3 regions of the Fictibacillus sp. S7 genome follow, and region 2 is predicted to be linked to each of the others. Evidence: a T-box and tRNA genes for the amino acid it is inferred to sense, from the RefSeq annotation. Region 2 holds a T-box; the other regions hold tRNA genes.
The links. A T-box is a leader RNA that pairs with one kind of tRNA and senses whether it is charged. The one in region 2 lies ahead of thrS (threonine--tRNA ligase), so its partner is inferred to be a tRNA-Thr.
Positions count from the first base shown of each region.

Region 1: it encodes a tRNA-Thr, which carries the amino acid that the T-box ahead of thrS (threonine--tRNA ligase) is inferred to sense. The anticodon was not compared.
Region 3: it encodes a tRNA-Thr, which carries the amino acid that the T-box ahead of thrS (threonine--tRNA ligase) is inferred to sense. The anticodon was not compared.

Region 1 covers NZ_QJKL01000001.1:2,944,476-2,950,834, forward strand. Annotated here, with positions in the region: gene DMO16_RS15230 (aspartyl-phosphate phosphatase Spo0E family protein) at 80-247, shown strand; one part of gene DMO16_RS15235 (IS3 family transposase) at 304-763, shown strand; one part of gene DMO16_RS15235 (IS3 family transposase) at 763-1,652, shown strand; gene rocF (arginase) at 1,714-2,616, opposite strand; tRNA gene DMO16_RS15245 (tRNA-Ala) at 2,861-2,936, opposite strand; tRNA gene DMO16_RS15250 (tRNA-Gly) at 2,946-3,019, opposite strand; tRNA gene DMO16_RS15255 (tRNA-Lys) at 3,074-3,149, opposite strand; tRNA gene DMO16_RS15260 (tRNA-Tyr) at 3,308-3,392, opposite strand; tRNA gene DMO16_RS15265 (tRNA-Thr) at 3,428-3,503, opposite strand; tRNA gene DMO16_RS15270 (tRNA-Val) at 3,527-3,602, opposite strand; tRNA gene DMO16_RS15275 (tRNA-Glu) at 3,691-3,765, opposite strand; tRNA gene DMO16_RS15280 (tRNA-Thr) at 3,769-3,844, opposite strand; tRNA gene DMO16_RS15285 (tRNA-Asn) at 3,846-3,920, opposite strand; rRNA gene rrf (5S ribosomal RNA) at 3,968-4,083, opposite strand; gene DMO16_RS25205 (hypothetical protein) at 4,194-4,322, opposite strand; rRNA gene DMO16_RS15295 (23S ribosomal RNA) at 4,338-6,359, opposite strand, start outside.
Region 2 covers NZ_QJKL01000001.1:1,626,616-1,632,974, reverse strand. Annotated here, with positions in the region: gene DMO16_RS08320 (type IA DNA topoisomerase) at 1-1,898, shown strand, start outside; gene rpiA (ribose-5-phosphate isomerase RpiA) at 1,962-2,639, shown strand; T-box leader at 2,700-2,924, shown strand; gene thrS (threonine--tRNA ligase) at 3,252-5,171, shown strand; gene DMO16_RS08305 (aspartate aminotransferase family protein) at 5,486-6,359, shown strand, end outside.
Region 3 covers NZ_QJKL01000001.1:3,033,006-3,039,364, reverse strand. Annotated here, with positions in the region: rRNA gene DMO16_RS15825 (16S ribosomal RNA) at 1-1,047, shown strand, start outside; rRNA gene DMO16_RS15820 (23S ribosomal RNA) at 1,264-4,202, shown strand; rRNA gene rrf (5S ribosomal RNA) at 4,394-4,509, shown strand; tRNA gene DMO16_RS15810 (tRNA-Val) at 4,519-4,594, shown strand; tRNA gene DMO16_RS15805 (tRNA-Thr) at 4,602-4,677, shown strand; tRNA gene DMO16_RS15800 (tRNA-Lys) at 4,686-4,761, shown strand; tRNA gene DMO16_RS15795 (tRNA-Leu) at 4,780-4,864, shown strand; tRNA gene DMO16_RS15790 (tRNA-Gly) at 4,872-4,946, shown strand; tRNA gene DMO16_RS15785 (tRNA-Leu) at 4,960-5,048, shown strand; tRNA gene DMO16_RS15780 (tRNA-Arg) at 5,066-5,142, shown strand; tRNA gene DMO16_RS15775 (tRNA-Pro) at 5,146-5,222, shown strand; tRNA gene DMO16_RS15770 (tRNA-Ala) at 5,233-5,308, shown strand; rRNA gene DMO16_RS15765 (16S ribosomal RNA) at 5,478-6,359, shown strand, end outside.

The sequences.
Region 1 (6,359 bases), 1.3 Mb from region 2:
ATTTTTTACAAATAAAGTTTCACAATGGATAATTGCGGGAATAATGGAAATTAAGATAATCTATAAGGAGCGTGTATCTATGGACCGCAATATCCTACTTAGAGAAATTGAAGTATCTCGAAAAAAAATGAATGAAATGTCTAAATTTATGCCATTAATCGCTGATGAAATCGTTGAAATGAGCCAACATATAGATGCCCTCTTAAATGAATTCCAAAAAGCGAACGTAAAAAACAGCTACTCTTAAAATGAACTGCACCCCTTTTGTTAGACACATCTAACAATAGGAGGTGCAGTTTTTTCATGACCAAGTATTCTTTGGAGACTAAATTAGCTGCTGTTCATGCTTATCTTCAGGGGGGAGATTCCTTTAAAGAGACCGCTCATAAACACAGTGTGACTTCATCAATGTTAAAAGAATGGGTGGCCAAGTTTCGAAAACACGGAGAAATGGCTTTTCAAGAATCATATACAAATCATTCTATTGAGTTTAAAATGGACGTACTTCACTATATAAACGAAACGGGAGTATCTATCTCAGAAGCTGCCGCCCATTTCAACGTGGCTTCTCCCAGCACCGTTTGGAATTGGTATCAACTTTTTGAAACGCAAGGGATTGAGGCTCTTCGATCAAAGATAAAGGGGCGTTCATCCATGAAAAAAGATTCAAAAAGAAAGCAGCCATCAGAAGGATCCGTCGAAGCTCTACGAGCTGAAAATGAGAGATTACGTATGGAGAATGCATACTTAAAAAAGTTACAAGCCTTAATTCAAGAAGAGGAAAAATCACAGAACAAGTCAAAGCGGAAGTGATTGATGAGTTAAGGCAGGAATATAAAGTCATTGACCTCGTTGAGGTCGCAGGCATTCCACGAAGCACGTATTATTACTGGATGAAACAAAAGAATCGTGCAGATAAATATCATGAAGTGAAAGCTGTTATTCAACAGATTTTTAATGAGCACCAAGGTCGATATGGCTATCGTCGGATCCGATGGGAATTACAAAATCAAGGCTATTCACTTAATCATAAAACTGTCCGTCGCTTAATGAATAAAATGAAGATCAAGTCTCTGGTGAAGGTGAAGAAATATCGCTCCTATCGTGGAAATGTTGGAAAAATCGCTCCAAATGTTATAGCACGTAAATTCCAAGCAGTGAAACCGAATGAAAAGTGGGTAACCGATGTGACGGAAATTCAATTACATGGTGAAAAGCTATATTTATCGCCAGTTCTTGACCTATATAATGGAGAAATCGTTGCCTATCAGATGGAACACCGTCCGGTTTACTCTTTGGTTTCAAAGATGCTGGATAAGGCATTCAAACAATTGAAAGAGAACGATGCCCCCATCCTTCACTCTGATCAGGGATGGCATTATCAAATGAAACCGTACCAGCATGCATTGAAAGAAAAAAATATAACACAAAGCATGTCCCGTAAGGGCAACTGTCTTGATAACGCCGCCATGGAGAGTTTCTTTGGCTTATTGAAAAGTGAATTGCTTTATCTCAAAGAATTTGAAAGTATGGAACACTTTAAAAAAGAATTGGAACAGTATATCGATTACTACAATAAAAACCGGATAAAAGCAAAATTAAAAGGCATGAGCCCGGTTCAATACCGGACTCATGCCGAAGTAGCTGCTTAAAATTTCGTGTCTAACTTTTTGGGTTCAGATCAAAATAGAGCAGCTGTTTTTAATTTGTTTATTATAGAAGCTTTTCACCAAAAAGGGAGCCCATCAAGGCGACCGCTACTGTCGCTGTTTTATTTCGTTCATCCAAAATCGGGTTGACCTCCACAAATTCCGCGGAAGTAATGAGCTGTGATTCAGCCAGCATTTCCATCGCCAAATGGCTTTCTCTGTAGCTGATTCCGCCGAGAACCGGTGTACCCACTCCCGGGGCATCCTGGGGATCGAGCCCGTCAAGGTCAAGACTGAGGTGAACTCCATCTGTTTTTGCGGACAAGTACTCAATCGTTTCCTCCATCACCTTCGTCATACCGATCCGGTCAATCTCATGCATCGTATACACCTTGATCCCGCGTTCCTTGATCAACGTCTTTTCTCCCTCATCAAGAGAACGCGCCCCGATGATAACGATATTTTCCGGTTTAACTTTCTGTTCGTATCCCCCAATGCGAGTTAACGATTCATGGCCAATGCCCAAACTTGCAGCAAGAGGCATACCATGAATGTTTCCGCTTGGTGAGGTATCTGCTGTGTTCAAGTCTCCATGGGCATCATACCATATGACCCCAAGGTTCTCATAGTGGTTGGAGATGCCTGCAAGTGTTCCGATCGCGATACTGTGGTCCCCTCCCAGAACAAGCGGAAAGCGGTTCTCCTGAATAACATTCGAAACGGCCTGAGCCAGGTTCTCACTGGCAGAAGCCACCTCTTCCAGGTTCTTCAGGTTTGTTTCAATGGTTTCCTCGATCGTTCCCGGCCGGGCAATCTCAATATCCCCAAAGTCGAGAACGTTGTATTCAATATCCTTCAGCCGTTCCACAATGCCTGCATATCGAATGGCGCTTGGACCCATATCTACTCCCCGCCGTGTTTGCCCTAAATCCATTGGTACCCCGATAAGTGTAATATCCTTCTTCATTTGTAGGCCTCCCCCTAAGCTGCGTTTCAATATTCTATCAATTAATTTTAGCCTGTCCTTTACAGGTGGTTCAACTGGACAAAAAATTGCATAGATATACCCGGTAGTAAGCGCTTTCTATAGATAGAGTGGATAATTATTAGATAAGATAGACAGTTGGATCCAATCAAGGAATAGGAGTCTGGCATTCGGCAATAAAAAAAGCCTTTGGACAAAAGTCCAAAGGCTTTACGTTTATTATGTATGGTGGAGCCTAGCGGGATCGAACCGCTGACCTCCTGCGTGCAAGGCAGGCGCTCTCCCAGCTGAGCTAAGGCCCCAAAATAAAATGGAGCGGGTGATGAGAATCGAACTCACGACCAGAGCTTGGAAGGCTCTTGTTTTACCACTAAACTACACCCGCATATTAACCTTATTATAATGTTATGTCCATGCTTTCTGTCTTTTATTCAGAAAGTGGTGAGCCATGAAGGACTCGAACCTTCGACCCTCTGATTAAAAGTCAGATGCTCTACCGACTGAGCTAATGGCTCATGTTGTTATGTCCGTCGGTCCCCTGTCTCTTCCCCTAAAAGTTAAAGCAAGGAGAATATGATATCCGTCGAGACAACTCGCTGTTCAACCACGAAGCGTAGTTCGTGACTGAGCTAATGGCTCATGTTGCTTACCAAAATGGTTTTAAAAAAATAAGTGGTGGAGGGGGACGGATTCGAACCGCCGAACCCGGAGGGAGCGGATTTACAGTCCGCCGCGTTTAGCCACTTCGCTACCCCTCCACATAAAAAAAGGATTCCGGTATTTCTTATTAAAATGGTGCCGGCTAGAGGACTTGAACCCCCAACCTACTGATTACAAGTCAGTTGCTCTACCAATTGAGCTAAACCGGCGTTGTAAACAATGGTAATAAAAATGGTGGAGGATGACGGGTTCGAACCGCCGACCCCCTGCTTGTAAGGCAGGTGCTCTCCCAGCTGAGCTAATCCTCCAAATTGAATATTATTGGTTCTTTTCTTCAAAAGAACTTGGTTCTTTTTTTCAAAAGAACTTGGTTGTTTTCATTTTCATGAAAAAACTTGGTGACCCGTACGGGATTCGAACCCGTGTTACCGCCGTGAAAGGGCGGTGTCTTAACCGCTTGACCAACGGGCCGACTGGAGCTTCCAACCGGGCTCGAACCGGTGACCTCTTCCTTACCATGGAAGCACTCTACCTACTGAGCTATGGAAGCATGGCTCCACAGGTAGGACTCGAACCTACGACCGATCGGTTAACAGCCGATAGCTCTACCACTGAGCTACTGTGGAATAATAAACTAATTAGAAATCCACAAACAAAAAGGTTTGAAATGAAAGCCCGGCAGCGTCCTACTCTAACAGGGGGAAGCCCCCAACTACCATTGGCGCAAAAGAGCTTAACTTCCGTGTTCGGTATGGGAACGGGTGTGACCTCTTCGCTATCGCCACCAGACTGTCTTTCAAAGTTTGTCCTAAATTACAAGGACAAGATACATTTTACAATGTTTTTGCTCTTTTGGCAAGACCTTTTTTTGAGGCATATTCCCTCAAAACTAGATAACTTCATCCAAACGTGCTGATAACGTCCAGCTTCATGAACCCTATCCTCGAGGTCGTTTCGCCCCTTCCAATGAACACCAAAACCGTGTTCTTGTCAGGGTTTCCAACGCTTGTCGGATATAAGCGGTTCATTCCGCTTTTGTTTTTAAGGATAAGCCCTCGACCGATTAGTATCTGTCAGCTCCACGTGTCACCACGCTTCCACACCAGACCTATCAACCTCATCATCTCTAAGGGGTCTTACTCACTTGACGTGATGGGAAATCTCATCTTGAGGGGGGCTTCATGCTTAGATGCTTTCAGCACTTATCCCGTCCACACGTAGCTACCCAGCTATGCCCCTGGCGGAACAACTGGTACACCAGCGGTGTGTCCATCCCGGTCCTCTCGTACTAAGGACAGCTCCTCTCAAATTTCCTGCGCCCGCGACGGATAGGGACCGAACTGTCTCACGACGTTCTGAACCCAGCTCGCGTACCGCTTTAATGGGCGAACAGCCCAACCCTTGGGACCTACTTCAGCCCCAGGATGCGATGAGCCGACATCGAGGTGCCAAACCTCCCCGTCGATGTGGACTCTTGGGGGAGATAAGCCTGTTATCCCCAGGGTAGCTTTTATCCGTTGAGCGATGGCCCTTCCATGCGGAACCACCGGATCACTAAGCCCGACTTTCGTCCCTGCTCGACTTGTAGGTCTCGCAGTCAAGCTCCCTTGTGCCTTTACACTCTGCGAATGATTTCCAACCATTCTGAGGGAACCTTTGGGCGCCTCCGTTACGATTTAGGAGGCGACCGCCCCAGTCAAACTGCCCACCTGACACTGTCTCCGAACCGGATCACGGTTCCAGGTTAGAATTTCAATACAGTCAGGGTAGTATCCCACCGACGCCTCCATCGAAGCTGGCGCTCCGACTTCTCAGGCTCCTACCTATCCTGTACAAACTGTACCAAAATCCAATATCAAGCTGCAGTAAAGCTCCATGGGGTCTTTCCGTCCTGTCGCGGGTAACCTGCATCTTCACAGGTACTATAATTTCACCGGGTCTCTCGTTGAGACAGTATCCAAATCGTTACACCTTTCGTGCGGGTCGGAACTTACCCGACAAGGAATTTCGCTACCTTAGGACCGTTATAGTTACGGCCGCCGTTTACTGGGGCTTCAATTCAGAGCTTCTCCCCTAAGGGATAACCCCTCCTCTTAACCTTCCAGCACCGGGCAGGTGTCAGCCCCTATACTTCGCCTTGCGGCTTCGCAGAGACCTGTGTTTTTGCTAAACAGTCGCTTGGATCTATTCACTGCGGCTCTCTCGGGCGATAAACCCTACCAGAGCACCCCTTCTCCCGAAGTTACGGGGTCATTTTGCCGAGTTCCTTAACGAGAGTTCTCCCGATCATCTTAGGATTCTCTCCTCGCCTACCTGTGTCGGTTTGCGGTACGGGCACCTCTTTCCTCACTAGAGGCTTTTCTTGGCAGTGTAGGATCAGGGACTTCGGTACTGTAATTTCCCTCGCCGTCACAGCTCAGCCTTCACGATTGCGGGATTTGCCTCACAATCAGCCTAACTGCTTAGACGCGCATTTCCATTCGCGCGCTCTCCCTACCTTCCTGCGTCCCCCCGTCGTTCAAACGGAAAGGAGGTGGTACAGGAATTTCAACCTGTTGGCCATCGCCTACGCCTTTCGGCCTCGGCTTAGGTCCCGACTAACCCTGAGCGGACGAGCCTTCCTCAGGAAACCTTAGGCTTTCGATGGACAAGATTCTCACTTGTCTTTCGCTACTCATACCGGCATTCTCACTTCAAAGCGCTCCACCAGTCCTTCCGGTCTGACTTCACCGCACTTCGAACGCTCCCCTACCACTGTACCTGATGGTACAATCCATAGCTTCGGTGATACGTTTAGCCCCGGTACATTTTCGGCGCAGAGTCACTCGACCAGTGAGCTATTACGCACTCTTTAAATGGTGGCTGCTTCTAAGCCAACATCCTGGTTGTCTGGGCAACTCCACATCCTTTCCCACTTAACGTATACTTTGGGACCTTAGCTGATGGTCTGGGCTGTTTCCCTCTTGACTACGGATCTTATCACTCGCAGTCTGACTCCCGCGGATAAGTCTCTGGCATTCGGAGTTTGACTGAATTCGGTAACCCTGTGGGGGCCCCTAGTCCAA
Region 2 (6,359 bases):
TCATTAAAAAGCTGGCATTTGATCCAAAAGTAACCGGGATTATTGGAGCGACGGATGCAGGGCGGGAAGGGGAGCTCATTTACAAGTCGCTTCTGATGAACATGAATTGCAAAAAGCCGGTGATGCGTCTTTGGATATCCTCCTTGACCAAGAAAGCGGTCCTTGAAGGATTCCGACATTTGAAAAGCGGGCAGGAAACGCTGCCTGTCTTTTTTGAGGCGTATTCCAGGGCATGTGCTGACTGGCTCGTGGGATTAAACACAACAAGAGCCTACACGCTGCTCATGCAGAAAAAAGGAATAAGAGAAACCTTTCCAACCGGAAGAGTCATGACTCCTACTGTTGCTTTGGTAGTGAAACGCGAAGCCGAAATTGAAAACTTTAAACCAGAGCCTTTCTTTGAAGTCATTGGGGAATTTGATGTGAACGGAAATCAGTACAGTGGAAAATGGCAGGAAAAGGAAAACATCCGTCTCAAGACAAAAGAGGAGGCGGAGGTGATCGCCGAACGAACCAAAGATCAGCGCTGTGCGGTTGCCGATGTTAGAAAGGACCGAAAAGAATATCATCCGCCCATGCTGTATAACCTTTCTGCCCTGCAGGCAAAAGCCAATCAAATCTACAAATACTCGCCTGAAAAAACGCTGAATATTACAAGTGAGCTGTACTTAAAAAAGATAGTCAGTTATCCGCGGTCAGACAGCCCGTATATTACGGAGGAAGAAGCAAAAACGTTGCCAGGTATTTTACAAAAGCTTGCCCAACAAGAAAGCTATAATCATTTGCTGCCCGCCCCCAAACGTTCTCTGATGGGAAACCCGCGCTTTGTGAATGCCGCAAAGGTTTCTGACCACTATGCCATTATTCCCACGGAAAATGTGGCAAGCCCTGAAAAACTAAGCAGGGATGAGCGGAATATCTATGACCTTATTGTGAGAAGCGTAATCGCTGCCCATTATGATAAAGCCGTTATGGATACCACTACAATCGTAACGAAAGTCAATAACCACGATGAATTTGTATCCAAGGGAAAAGTGATTATACAGGAGGGCTGGCGCAAGGTCCTGTTTGAAAAGAACACTAAAAAAGCAGACAACAAAGACGATGAAGAAAACACTGTATTACCTGATGTTCAATCAGGGGAAACGGGTACAGTGGAACAGGTAAGCATTCGGGAAGGAAAGACGCAGGCCCCGAAACGGTATACCCTGGGAAGCCTGGTCACTTTAATGAAAACAGCAGGAAAAACGATTGAAGATGAAGAGCTGAGCAAGGTGCTGAATCAGGTCCAGGGGCTGGGAACGGAAGCCACGAGAAGCAGTATCATCAAAAAAATTGAAGAACTGGACTATATCCGTGTTCAGAAAAATCAAGTGTATGCGACCGAAAAAGCGAAAGCATTAATCACGGCGATCGGTGAGGATTCCATTTTAACCTCGGCGGAGACAACAGCTCTCTGGGAGCAGCGCCTGCACGAAATTGGTAAAGGCAGAGCAGACGCAAAGCAGTTTATCGATATGACCAAGAGAATGACAGAGAAAGTGATTCAGGATGCTATTGCAGCGTCTGGAAGCTGGAAAGTGGAACCCTTGCCCGTATCCAAGACGGCGAAAGCGGAAAATGAGCGTCTCGGAACGTGTCCGTTTTGCGGAAAAGATATCATCCATATTGCCATTAAACGCAATGACTTTTACGGCTGCAGCGGCTATAAGGAAGGATGTAAATTCACAATTTCGGGCAGAATTGCCAAAAAGAAGCTGTCACCCGCACAGGTGAAGAGGCTTCTGGAAAAGGGTGAAACGACTAAGCTCAAGGGGTTCAAAAGCAAGCAGGGCAAACCATTTGCTGCTGCTCTTGCCCTGAACAAAGAAACCGGAAAAATTGAGTTTAAAATGTAAGTCGAAGCGTGTATCCTAGAGTCAGAAGGGCAGACGAAACCAAACCCCAAAGGAGACAGGGCCATGAATCAAAAACAACTGGCAGGCGAAAAAGCAGCCGATTACATCGAAGACGGGATGACGGTCGGACTTGGCACAGGCTCCACCGTGTTTTATACCATACAAAAGGTGGGAGAGGCCGTGAAAAACGGTCTTCGGATAAAAGGTGTATCAACGTCAGCTTCTACGACCAAGCTGGCTCAATCTCTTGGTATTCCGCTGATTTCCATTGATGACGTGGATAAGATCGACCTGACCATTGATGGTGCGGATGAAGTGGATCCCAACCTTAATGGCATTAAAGGAGGAGGCGGGGCACTTTTGTTTGAAAAAGTGGTCGCTAATGCCTCGGCAAAAGTGATTTGGGTGGTGGACCCCGCCAAGAAAGTACAAACATTGGGAAAATTTCCTCTTCCTGTAGAAGTGATTCCGTTTGGAGCACAGCGATTATTTCGATATTTTGAAAAACAGGGTCTTTCGCCAGTGATCCGGGACAAAGAAAATGCTCCTTATGTGACAGACAGCGGCCATTATATTATTGATCTTCATTTGGAGGAGATTCGTGAACCCGAGCAGCTGGCAACATGGCTAGACAGCCTGACGGGTGTAGTAGAGCACGGCCTGTTTTTGAATGGTGCCGATCTCATCGTGGTCGGTGAGGCTGAAGGTCCCGAAATCATCGAAAAAAATAGGAACTCTTAAAAAATTTCTTGTATCCCTTTGGAATATGCTGTATATTGTATTTTAATAAAACTGATCGGTTAAAAAGCATTGAAAGGAACATGAGCCATTCTGTACGGTTGCACAGAGAGGAAGGGTGCTGAGAACTTCCCAACGCAGCGGAACGGCTTACCATCCTTGAGCTGTATGGGTGAACACAGTAGCTCATACCGCAGACGCTGCGTTAAAGCCAAGGAGCCATCAAATAGCCATGCTGTTTGATGGGAATCTGGGTGGAACCACGGGTAAAACGCACTCGTCCCTTTTGTTTGGGATGAGTGCGTTTTTTCTTTTTCTCATCTCCTAAATTAAAAATAGTGTTGAACAGGACAATATCCATTGCCAACCGGTCATACAGAGAAGGAAGGAGAGCTGAGAACTTCCTGACAAAGGGGCACGGATTACCGCCTGGGAGCTGAATGGGTGAACTGGATTGATTAGCTTATTCCGCAGATGCTGCGTTAAAGCAAATGGAGCCGCCATTGATCGGTAATGGCGGGAACCAGGGTGGAACCACGGGTAAAAGCACGCTCGTCCCTAGATGAGGGATGGGTGTGCTTTTAGTTATTTAAAAACAGAATGGAGAGATGAAAAATGAAAGCAAACGAAATCAGCCTTCAGTTCCCCGACGGTTCCCGGCACAGCTATCCGCAAGGTGTATCTGTTCATGAAATTGCGGCTTCCATCAGCCCAGAATTAAGCAAAAAAGCAGTTGCCGGCAAGGTAAATGGACGGCTTTCAGATCTCAGCACACCTCTTGAAAAAGATGCAAACATCGAAATTATTAGTCTGCAATCCCCTGAAGGCGAAGAGGTTTTAAGGCATAGCGCAGCCCACGTTCTTGCACAGGCGGTTCAACGGATTTACGGAGATGTGAAGTTTGGGGTCGGTCCTGCCATTGAAAATGGGTTTTATTATGATTTTGATCTGCCAGTTTCCATCTCCAATGAAGATCTTTCCGCCATAGAAGCCGAAATGAAGAAAATCATTGCCGAAAATTTACGGATTGAGCGGTTAACGGCAACAAGAGAGGAAGCCTCCCGCTACTGGCAAGATAAGGAGGATGAGCTCAAGCTTGAATTGTTGCGTGATATTCCTGAAGGAGAGCTGATCACTTTTTATAAACAAGGCGAATTCCGGGATTTGTGCCGGGGGCCTCATCTACCTTCAACAGGGCGGATTAAGGCATTCAAATTAACTTCGGTTTCTGGTGCCTACTGGAGGGGAGATTCCAATAATCAGATGCTGCAGCGGATTTATGGTGTGGCGTTTTCTTCTAAAAAGAAGCTGGATGAGCATCTGCAGTTCTTGGAGGAATCTGCCAAACGGAATCACCGGAAGCTTGGTAAAGAACTGGAGTTGTTTATGTTTTCCGATGAAGCTCCAGGAATGCCGTTTTTCTTGCCGAAAGGACAGGTGATTCGAAAGGAACTCGAAGGATTTTTACAGAAATTCCAGGATATGAGTGGGTTTGAAGAAGTCAGGACTCCGCTGATGATGAATCAGAGGCTGTGGGAGAAGTCGGGCCACTGGGGGCATTACAAGGATAATATGTATTTCACAAATGTGGATGACGCAAGTTTTGCATTAAAACCAATGAATTGTCCCGGACATATGCTCATTTACAAAAATAAGCGGCGCTCCTACCGAGACCTGCCGCTCAGGCTGGCAGAGTTTGGACAGGTGCACCGCCATGAATACAGCGGTGCGTTGAATGGGCTCTTGAGAGTCAGGACGTTTTGCCAGGATGACGCTCATATTTTTGTAACACCTGAGCAAATTGAAGAGGAACTTACATCTGTTTTACGAGTTGTCAATGAGGTCTACAGCACATTTGGCTTTTCTTTCGAGGTCGAGCTTTCCACACGGCCGGAGGATTTTATGGGAGATGAAACGCTCTGGAATCAAGCTGAAAGCGCTCTGGCAACTGTATTGCAAAAGGCAGGTTTCTCTTACCGGATCAATGAAGGAGACGGCGCATTTTACGGCCCGAAAATTGATTTTCATATCCGAGATGCCATAAAGAGAAGCCATCAATGTGCAACGGTCCAACTTGATTTTCAAATGCCGGAAAAGTTCGACCTTCATTATGTGGATGAGCATAATGAAAAGCGGCGTCCGGTAGTCATTCACCGTGCGGTTCTTGGCTCCATTGACCGCTTTTTGGGCATACTGATCGAACATTATGCCGGGGCTTTCCCGGTTTGGCTTTCTCCGGTGCAGGTTAAAATTATCCCGGTGTCGCTTGATGCGCATTCGGAAAATGCAAAGGAACTCCTGCAACAATTAAGAGGTGCGGGAATCAGAGCAGAAGCAGATCTCAGAGAGGAGAAACTGGGGTATAAAATCCGTGAGGCGCAAATCCTGAAAACTCCGTATACACTCGTAATCGGTGATGAAGAAGTCAAAAACAAAGGAGTCAGCGTAAGAAGGTACAGCGAAAGGACATCTGTGTTTATGAAACCGGAGGCTTTTCTAAAAAAACTCAAGGTAGAAATTGAGAATAAAAAATGATGGAAAAGAGAGAATTTCTCATGCAAATGAGAAGTCTCTCTTTTTTTATTCACATCTATCAGTACAAAAGCACTATTATTTATCCTTCGACAAGTGAAGAAAAGTGTTTCAGAACGGTTGCCCTCAAAAAGGGCTGAATCCATGGCATGTAAGGAATTTAAGCATACTCGGCAACAAGATAGCCGTATTGTTGGCAGATGAAAGTTAAGTGATAATGGTTCTCAAGTATGATTGACGATGAGAATGGTTTTCATTTAGAGTAAAGGCTGTAAATGTTAATGAAAATCATTATCAATTAAAGGGGTTTGATATAGATGGCTACTCAACAATTAACAAAGAATGAGTTTCTTCTAAAACAGCAGGCGGACAGAGAATCCAATGCCCGGTCGTATCCGCGCAGAATTCCTATTGCGATCGAAGAAGCAGAGGGCATTTTTGTAAAAGACGTGAACGGAAAAACCTATTATGACTGTTTGGCCGGCGCGGGAACTCTGGCGCTCGGACATAACCACCCTGTGGTAATCGAGGCTATACAACAAGTGATCAAGGACAAGCTCCCTCTGCATACGCTTGACCTTACTACTCCGGTCAAGGAAGAGTTTGTCACCGAGCTGTTTGACAGCCTTCCGAAGGAATTTGCCCAAAAAGCCAAGATCCAATTTTGCGGACCGACGGGTGGAGATGCCATTGAGGCAGCCATTAAATTAACAAAAACGGCAACAGGACGGCAGAGCATTCTATCCTTCCAGGGCGGGTATCACGGGTCCACCCATGGCACGATGGCACTCAGTGGCCACCTTGGGCCAAAGGAGAAAATAAGAGGCCTTATGCCTGATGTTCATTTTTTGCCATATCCATACACCTACCGGGATCCGTTCGGTATTGGTGGAGATGAGTCACATCGCATCAGCTCGCAATACATCGAGAATCTGCTCGATGATCCGGAAAGCGGAATCCTTGCACCAGCAGCCATGATCCTTGAAGTGGTTCAGGGGGAGGGCGGCAGTATTCCAGCACCAATTGAATGGGTTCAGGAGATGAGAAGAATCACCAAAGAACGGGGCATACCTCTCATCATTGATGAAGTGCAGACAGGAATCGGAAGAACAGGGGAATTCTTTGCCTTTGAACACGCCAGAATTGTACCGGATGTACTCGTTCTGTCAAAAGCCATCGGAGGGAGTTTGC
Region 3 (6,359 bases), 1.4 Mb from region 2:
GAAAGCCACGGCTAACTACGTGCCAGCAGCCGCGGTAATACGTAGGTGGCAAGCGTTATCCGGAATTATTGGGCGTAAAGCGCGCGCAGGCGGTTTCTTAAGTCTGATGTGAAAGCCCACGGCTCAACCGTGGAGGGTCATTGGAAACTGGGAGACTTGAGTGCAGGAGAGAAAAGTGGAATTCCACGTGTAGCGGTGAAATGCGTAGAGATGTGGAGGAACACCAGTGGCGAAGGCGGCTTTTTGGCCTGTAACTGACGCTGAGGCGCGAAAGCGTGGGGAGCAAACAGGATTAGATACCCTGGTAGTCCACGCCGTAAACGATGAGTGCTAGGTGTTGGGGGGTTCCACCCTCAGTGCTGACGTTAACACATTAAGCACTCCGCCTGGGGAGTACGGCCGCAAGGCTGAAACTCAAAGGAATTGACGGGGGCCCGCACAAGCAGTGGAGCATGTGGTTTAATTCGAAGCAACGCGAAGAACCTTACCAGGTCTTGACATCCTCTGACCACTTGAGAGATCAAGCTTTCCCCTTCGGGGGACAGAGTGACAGGTGGTGCATGGTTGTCGTCAGCTCGTGTCGTGAGATGTTGGGTTAAGTCCCGCAACGAGCGCAACCCTTGACCTTAGTTGCCAGCATTCAGTTGGGCACTCTAAGGTGACTGCCGGTGACAAACCGGAGGAAGGTGGGGATGACGTCAAATCATCATGCCCCTTATGACCTGGGCTACACACGTGCTACAATGGGTGGTACAAAGGGTTGCGAAGCCGCGAGGCCGAGCCAATCCCAAAAAGCCACTCTCAGTTCGGATTGTAGGCTGCAACTCGCCTACATGAAGCCGGAATTGCTAGTAATCGCGGATCAGCATGCCGCGGTGAATACGTTCCCGGGCCTTGTACACACCGCCCGTCACACCACGAGAGTTTGTAACACCCGAAGTCGGTGGGGTAACCTTTTGGAGCCAGCCGCCGAAGGTGGGACAGATGATTGGGGTGAAGTCGTAACAAGGTAGCCGTATCGGAAGGTGCGGCTGGATCACCTCCTTTCTATGGAGACATGAGCACTCAGGTGCCTCATGAATCTTACTCTGAGCTTTTGTTTGGTTTTGAAAGAACATCGTTTCTTTCAATTCATAAAGGTTACACATTTGATGTGGCCATGTTCCTTGAAAACTAGATAACGAAACATCCAAACAAGCCAACTAATTCATTAGTTGTGCGCTGATTTAGTGATTTTTTTACGATCTTACGATCGTGTTTAAAGGTTAAGCTAGAAAGGGCGCACGGTGGATGCCTTGGCACTAGGAGCCGAAGAAGGACGGGACGAACACCGATATGCCTCGGGGAGCTGTAAGTAAGCGTTGATCCGGGGATTTCCGAATGGGGGAACCCACCATCCGTAATGGGATGGTATCCATATCTGAATACATAGGATATGAGAAGGCAGACCCGGGGAACTGAAACATCTAAGTACCCGGAGGAAGAGAAAGCAAATGCGATTTCCTGAGTAGCGGCGAGCGAAACGGAAACAGCCCAAACCAGAGGGCTTGCCCTCTGGGGTTGTAGGACACTCTACATGGAGTTACAAAGGAACGGGGTAGATGAAGCGGTCTGGAAAGGCCGGCCAAAGAAGGTAACAGCCCTGTAGTTGAAACTTCGTTCCCTCCTGAGTGGATCCTGAGTACGGCGGGACACGTGAAACCCCGTCGGAATCCGGGAGGACCATCTCCCAAGGCTAAATACTCCCTAGTGACCGATAGTGAACCAGTACCGTGAGGGAAAGGTGAAAAGCACCCCGGAAGGGGAGTGAAAGAGATCCTGAAACCGTGTGCCTACAAGTAGTTGGAGCCCATTAACGGGTGACAGCGTGCCTTTTGTAGAATGAACCGGCGAGTTACGATAACGTGCAAGGTTAAGCCGAGAAGGCGGAGCCGCAGCGAAAGCGAGTCTGAATAGGGCGCCATAGTACGTTGTCGTAGACCCGAAACCGTGTGATCTACCCATGTCCAGGGTGAAGTTCAGGTAACACTGAATGGAGGCCCGAACCCACGCACGTTGAAAAGTGCGGGGATGAGGTGTGGGTAGGGGTGAAATGCCAATCGAACACGGAGATAGCTGGTTCTCCCCGAAATAGCTTTAGGGCTAGCCTCGCGGCTAGAGTCCTGGAGGTAGAGCACTGATTGGACTAGGGGCCCCCACAGGGTTACCGAATTCAGTCAAACTCCGAATGCCAGAGACTTATCCGCGGGAGTCAGACTGCGAGTGATAAGATCCGTAGTCAAGAGGGAAACAGCCCAGACCATCAGCTAAGGTCCCAAAGTATACGTTAAGTGGGAAAGGATGTGGAGTTGCCCAGACAACCAGGATGTTGGCTTAGAAGCAGCCACCATTTAAAGAGTGCGTAATAGCTCACTGGTCGAGTGACTCTGCGCCGAAAATGTACCGGGGCTAAACGTATCACCGAAGCTATGGATTGTACCATCAGGTACAGTGGTAGGGGAGCGTTCGAAGTGCGGTGAAGTCAGACCGGAAGGACTGGTGGAGCGCTTTGAAGTGAGAATGCCGGTATGAGTAGCGAAAGACAAGTGAGAATCTTGTCCATCGAAAGCCTAAGGTTTCCTGAGGAAGGCTCGTCCGCTCAGGGTTAGTCGGGACCTAAGCCGAGGCCGAAAGGCGTAGGCGATGGCCAACAGGTTGAAATTCCTGTACCACCTCCTTTCCGTTTGAACGACGGGGGGACGCAGGAAGGTAGGGAGAGCGCGCGAATGGAAATGCGCGTCTAAGCAGTTAGGCTGATTGTGAGGCAAATCCCGCAATCGTGAAGGCTGAGCTGTGACGGCGAGGGAAATTACAGTACCGAAGTCCCTGATCCTACACTGCCAAGAAAAGCCTCTAGTGAGGAAAGAGGTGCCCGTACCGCAAACCGACACAGGTAGGCGAGGAGAGAATCCTAAGATGATCGGGAGAACTCTCGTTAAGGAACTCGGCAAAATGACCCCGTAACTTCGGGAGAAGGGGTGCTCTGGTAGGGTTTATCGCCCGAGAGAGCCGCAGTGAATAGATCCAAGCGACTGTTTAGCAAAAACACAGGTCTCTGCGAAGCCGCAAGGCGAAGTATAGGGGCTGACACCTGCCCGGTGCTGGAAGGTTAAGAGGAGGGGTTATCCCTTAGGGGAGAAGCTCTGAATTGAAGCCCCAGTAAACGGCGGCCGTAACTATAACGGTCCTAAGGTAGCGAAATTCCTTGTCGGGTAAGTTCCGACCCGCACGAAAGGTGTAACGATTTGGATACTGTCTCAACGAGAGACCCGGTGAAATTATAGTACCTGTGAAGATGCAGGTTACCCGCGACAGGACGGAAAGACCCCATGGAGCTTTACTGCAGCTTGATATTGGATTTTGGTACAGTTTGTACAGGATAGGTAGGAGCCTGAGAAGTCGGAGCGCCAGCTTCGATGGAGGCGTCGGTGGGATACTACCCTGACTGTATTGAAATTCTAACCTGGAACCGTGATCCGGTTCGGAGACAGTGTCAGGTGGGCAGTTTGACTGGGGCGGTCGCCTCCTAAATCGTAACGGAGGCGCCCAAAGGTTCCCTCAGAATGGTTGGAAATCATTCGCAGAGTGTAAAGGCACAAGGGAGCTTGACTGCGAGACCTACAAGTCGAGCAGGGACGAAAGTCGGGCTTAGTGATCCGGTGGTTCCGCATGGAAGGGCCATCGCTCAACGGATAAAAGCTACCCTGGGGATAACAGGCTTATCTCCCCCAAGAGTCCACATCGACGGGGAGGTTTGGCACCTCGATGTCGGCTCATCGCATCCTGGGGCTGAAGTAGGTCCCAAGGGTTGGGCTGTTCGCCCATTAAAGCGGTACGCGAGCTGGGTTCAGAACGTCGTGAGACAGTTCGGTCCCTATCCGTCGCGGGCGCAGGAAATTTGAGAGGAGCTGTCCTTAGTACGAGAGGACCGGGATGGACACACCGCTGGTGTACCAGTTGTTCCGCCAGGGGCATAGCTGGGTAGCTACGTGTGGACGGGATAAGTGCTGAAAGCATCTAAGCATGAAGCCCCCCTCAAGATGAGATTTCCCATCACGTCAAGTGAGTAAGACCCCTTAGAGATGATGAGGTTGATAGGTCTGGTGTGGAAGCGTGGTGACACGTGGAGCTGACAGATACTAATCGGTCGAGGGCTTATCCTTAATTAAATCAGTAAGTTTGGATGAAGTTATCTAGTTTTGAGGGAATATGCCTCAAAAACAAAAGATTTGTCAGCGACAAGAGATTCGAGGAAGCAAAACGACGACTCTCCGGAGTGTACTTTACCGTACATGAGGAAGAGGAGGAGTGAAGCTGACGAAGAAAATCGCCGTTGATCACAAATCGATAGATGTCTGGTGGCAATAGCGAAGAGGTCACACCCGTTCCCATACCGAACACGGAAGTTAAGCTCTTCAGCGCCGATGGTAGTTGGGGGCTTCCCCCTGTTAGAGTAGGACGTTGCCGGGCATACATAATGGAGGATTAGCTCAGCTGGGAGAGCACCTGCCTTACAAGCAGGGGGTCGGCGGTTCGAACCCGTCATCCTCCACCATTATTTCGCCGGTTTAGCTCAATTGGTAGAGCAACTGACTTGTAATCAGTAGGTTGGGGGTTCAAGTCCTCTAGCCGGCACCACTTAAAGAGAGCCATTAGCTCAGTTGGTAGAGCATCTGACTTTTAATCAGAGGGTCGAAGGTTCGAGTCCTTCATGGCTCACCAGTTTTATAATTGTATATTGCGGGTGTGGCGGAATTGGCAGACGCGCTAGACTTAGGATCTAGTGTCTTATGACGTGGGGGTTCGAGTCCCTTCACCCGCACCATACGGATGCGGAAGTAGTTCAGTGGTAGAATACAACCTTGCCAAGGTTGGGGTCGCGGGTTCGAATCCCGTCTTCCGCTCCATTTTTTTCTGCCTGCCGGGGTGGTGGAATTGGCAGACACACAGGACTTAAAATCCTGCGGTAGGTGACTACCGTGCCGGTTCGAGTCCGGCCCTCGGCACCAATAGAATGTTTTTTTATGCGCCCTTAGCTCAGCTGGATAGAGTGTTTGACTACGAATCAAAAGGTCGGGAGTTCGAATCTCTCAGGGCGCGCCATAACGGGAAGTGGCTCAGCTTGGTAGAGCACCTGGTTTGGGACCAGGGGGTCGCAGGTTCAAATCCTGTCTTCCCGACCATCTTCACTTTGGGGCCTTAGCTCAGCTGGGAGAGCGCCTGCCTTGCACGCAGGAGGTCAGCGGTTCGATCCCGCTAGGCTCCACCATTAGAAAATGCTGTTGACATTTTCTTTTTTAGTCGGTATAATATAAAAGTTGCTGTTTTTAAAGCAGCATTGATGTTCTTTGAAAACCAAACAAAAGCCAGAGTAAGTCAGGGATTTTACAATCCCATCAATTTCTTATTTTTAAACATTAAGAGCTATATCAAACACTTTATTGGAGAGTTTGATCCTGGCTCAGGATGAACGCTGGCGGCGTGCCTAATACATGCAAGTCGAGCGAATGACGAGGAGCTTGCTCCTCTGATTTAGCGGCGGACGGGTGAGTAACACGTGGGTAACCTGCCTGTAAGACGGGGATAACTCCGGGAAACCGGAGCTAATACCGGATGATAACGAGAAGCGCCTGCTTCTTTTTTGAAAGTCGGTTTCGGCTGACGCTTACAGATGGGCCCGCGGCGCATTAGCTAGTTGGTGAGGTAACGGCTCACCAAGGCGACGATGCGTAGCCGACCTGAGAGGGTGATCGGCCACACTGGGACTGAGACACGGCCCAGACTCCTACGGGAGGCAGCAGTAGGGAATCTTCGGCAATGGACGAAAGTCTGACCGAGCAACGCCGCGTGAGCGATGAAGGCCTTCGGGTCGTAAAGCTCTGTTGTCAGAGAAGAACAAGTACCGGAGTAACTGCCGGTACCTTGACGGTACCTGACCAGAAAGCCACGGCTAACTACGTGCCAGCAGCCGCGGTAATACGTAGGTGGCAAGCGTTATCCGGAATTATTGGGCGTAAAGCGCGCGCAGGCGGTTTCTTAAGTCTGATGTGAAAGCCCACGGCTCAACCGTGGAGGGTCATTGGAAACTGGGAGACTTGAGTGCAGGAGAGAAAAGTGGAATTCCACGTGTAGCGGTGAAATGCGTAGAGATGTGGAGGAACACCAGTGGCGAAGGCGGCTTTTTGGCCTGTAACTGACGCTGAGGCGCGAAAGCGTGGGGAGCAAACAGGATTAGATACCCTGGTAGTCCACGCCGTAAACGATGAGTGCTAGGTGTTGGGGGGTTCCACCCTCAGTGCTGACGTTAACACATTAAGCAC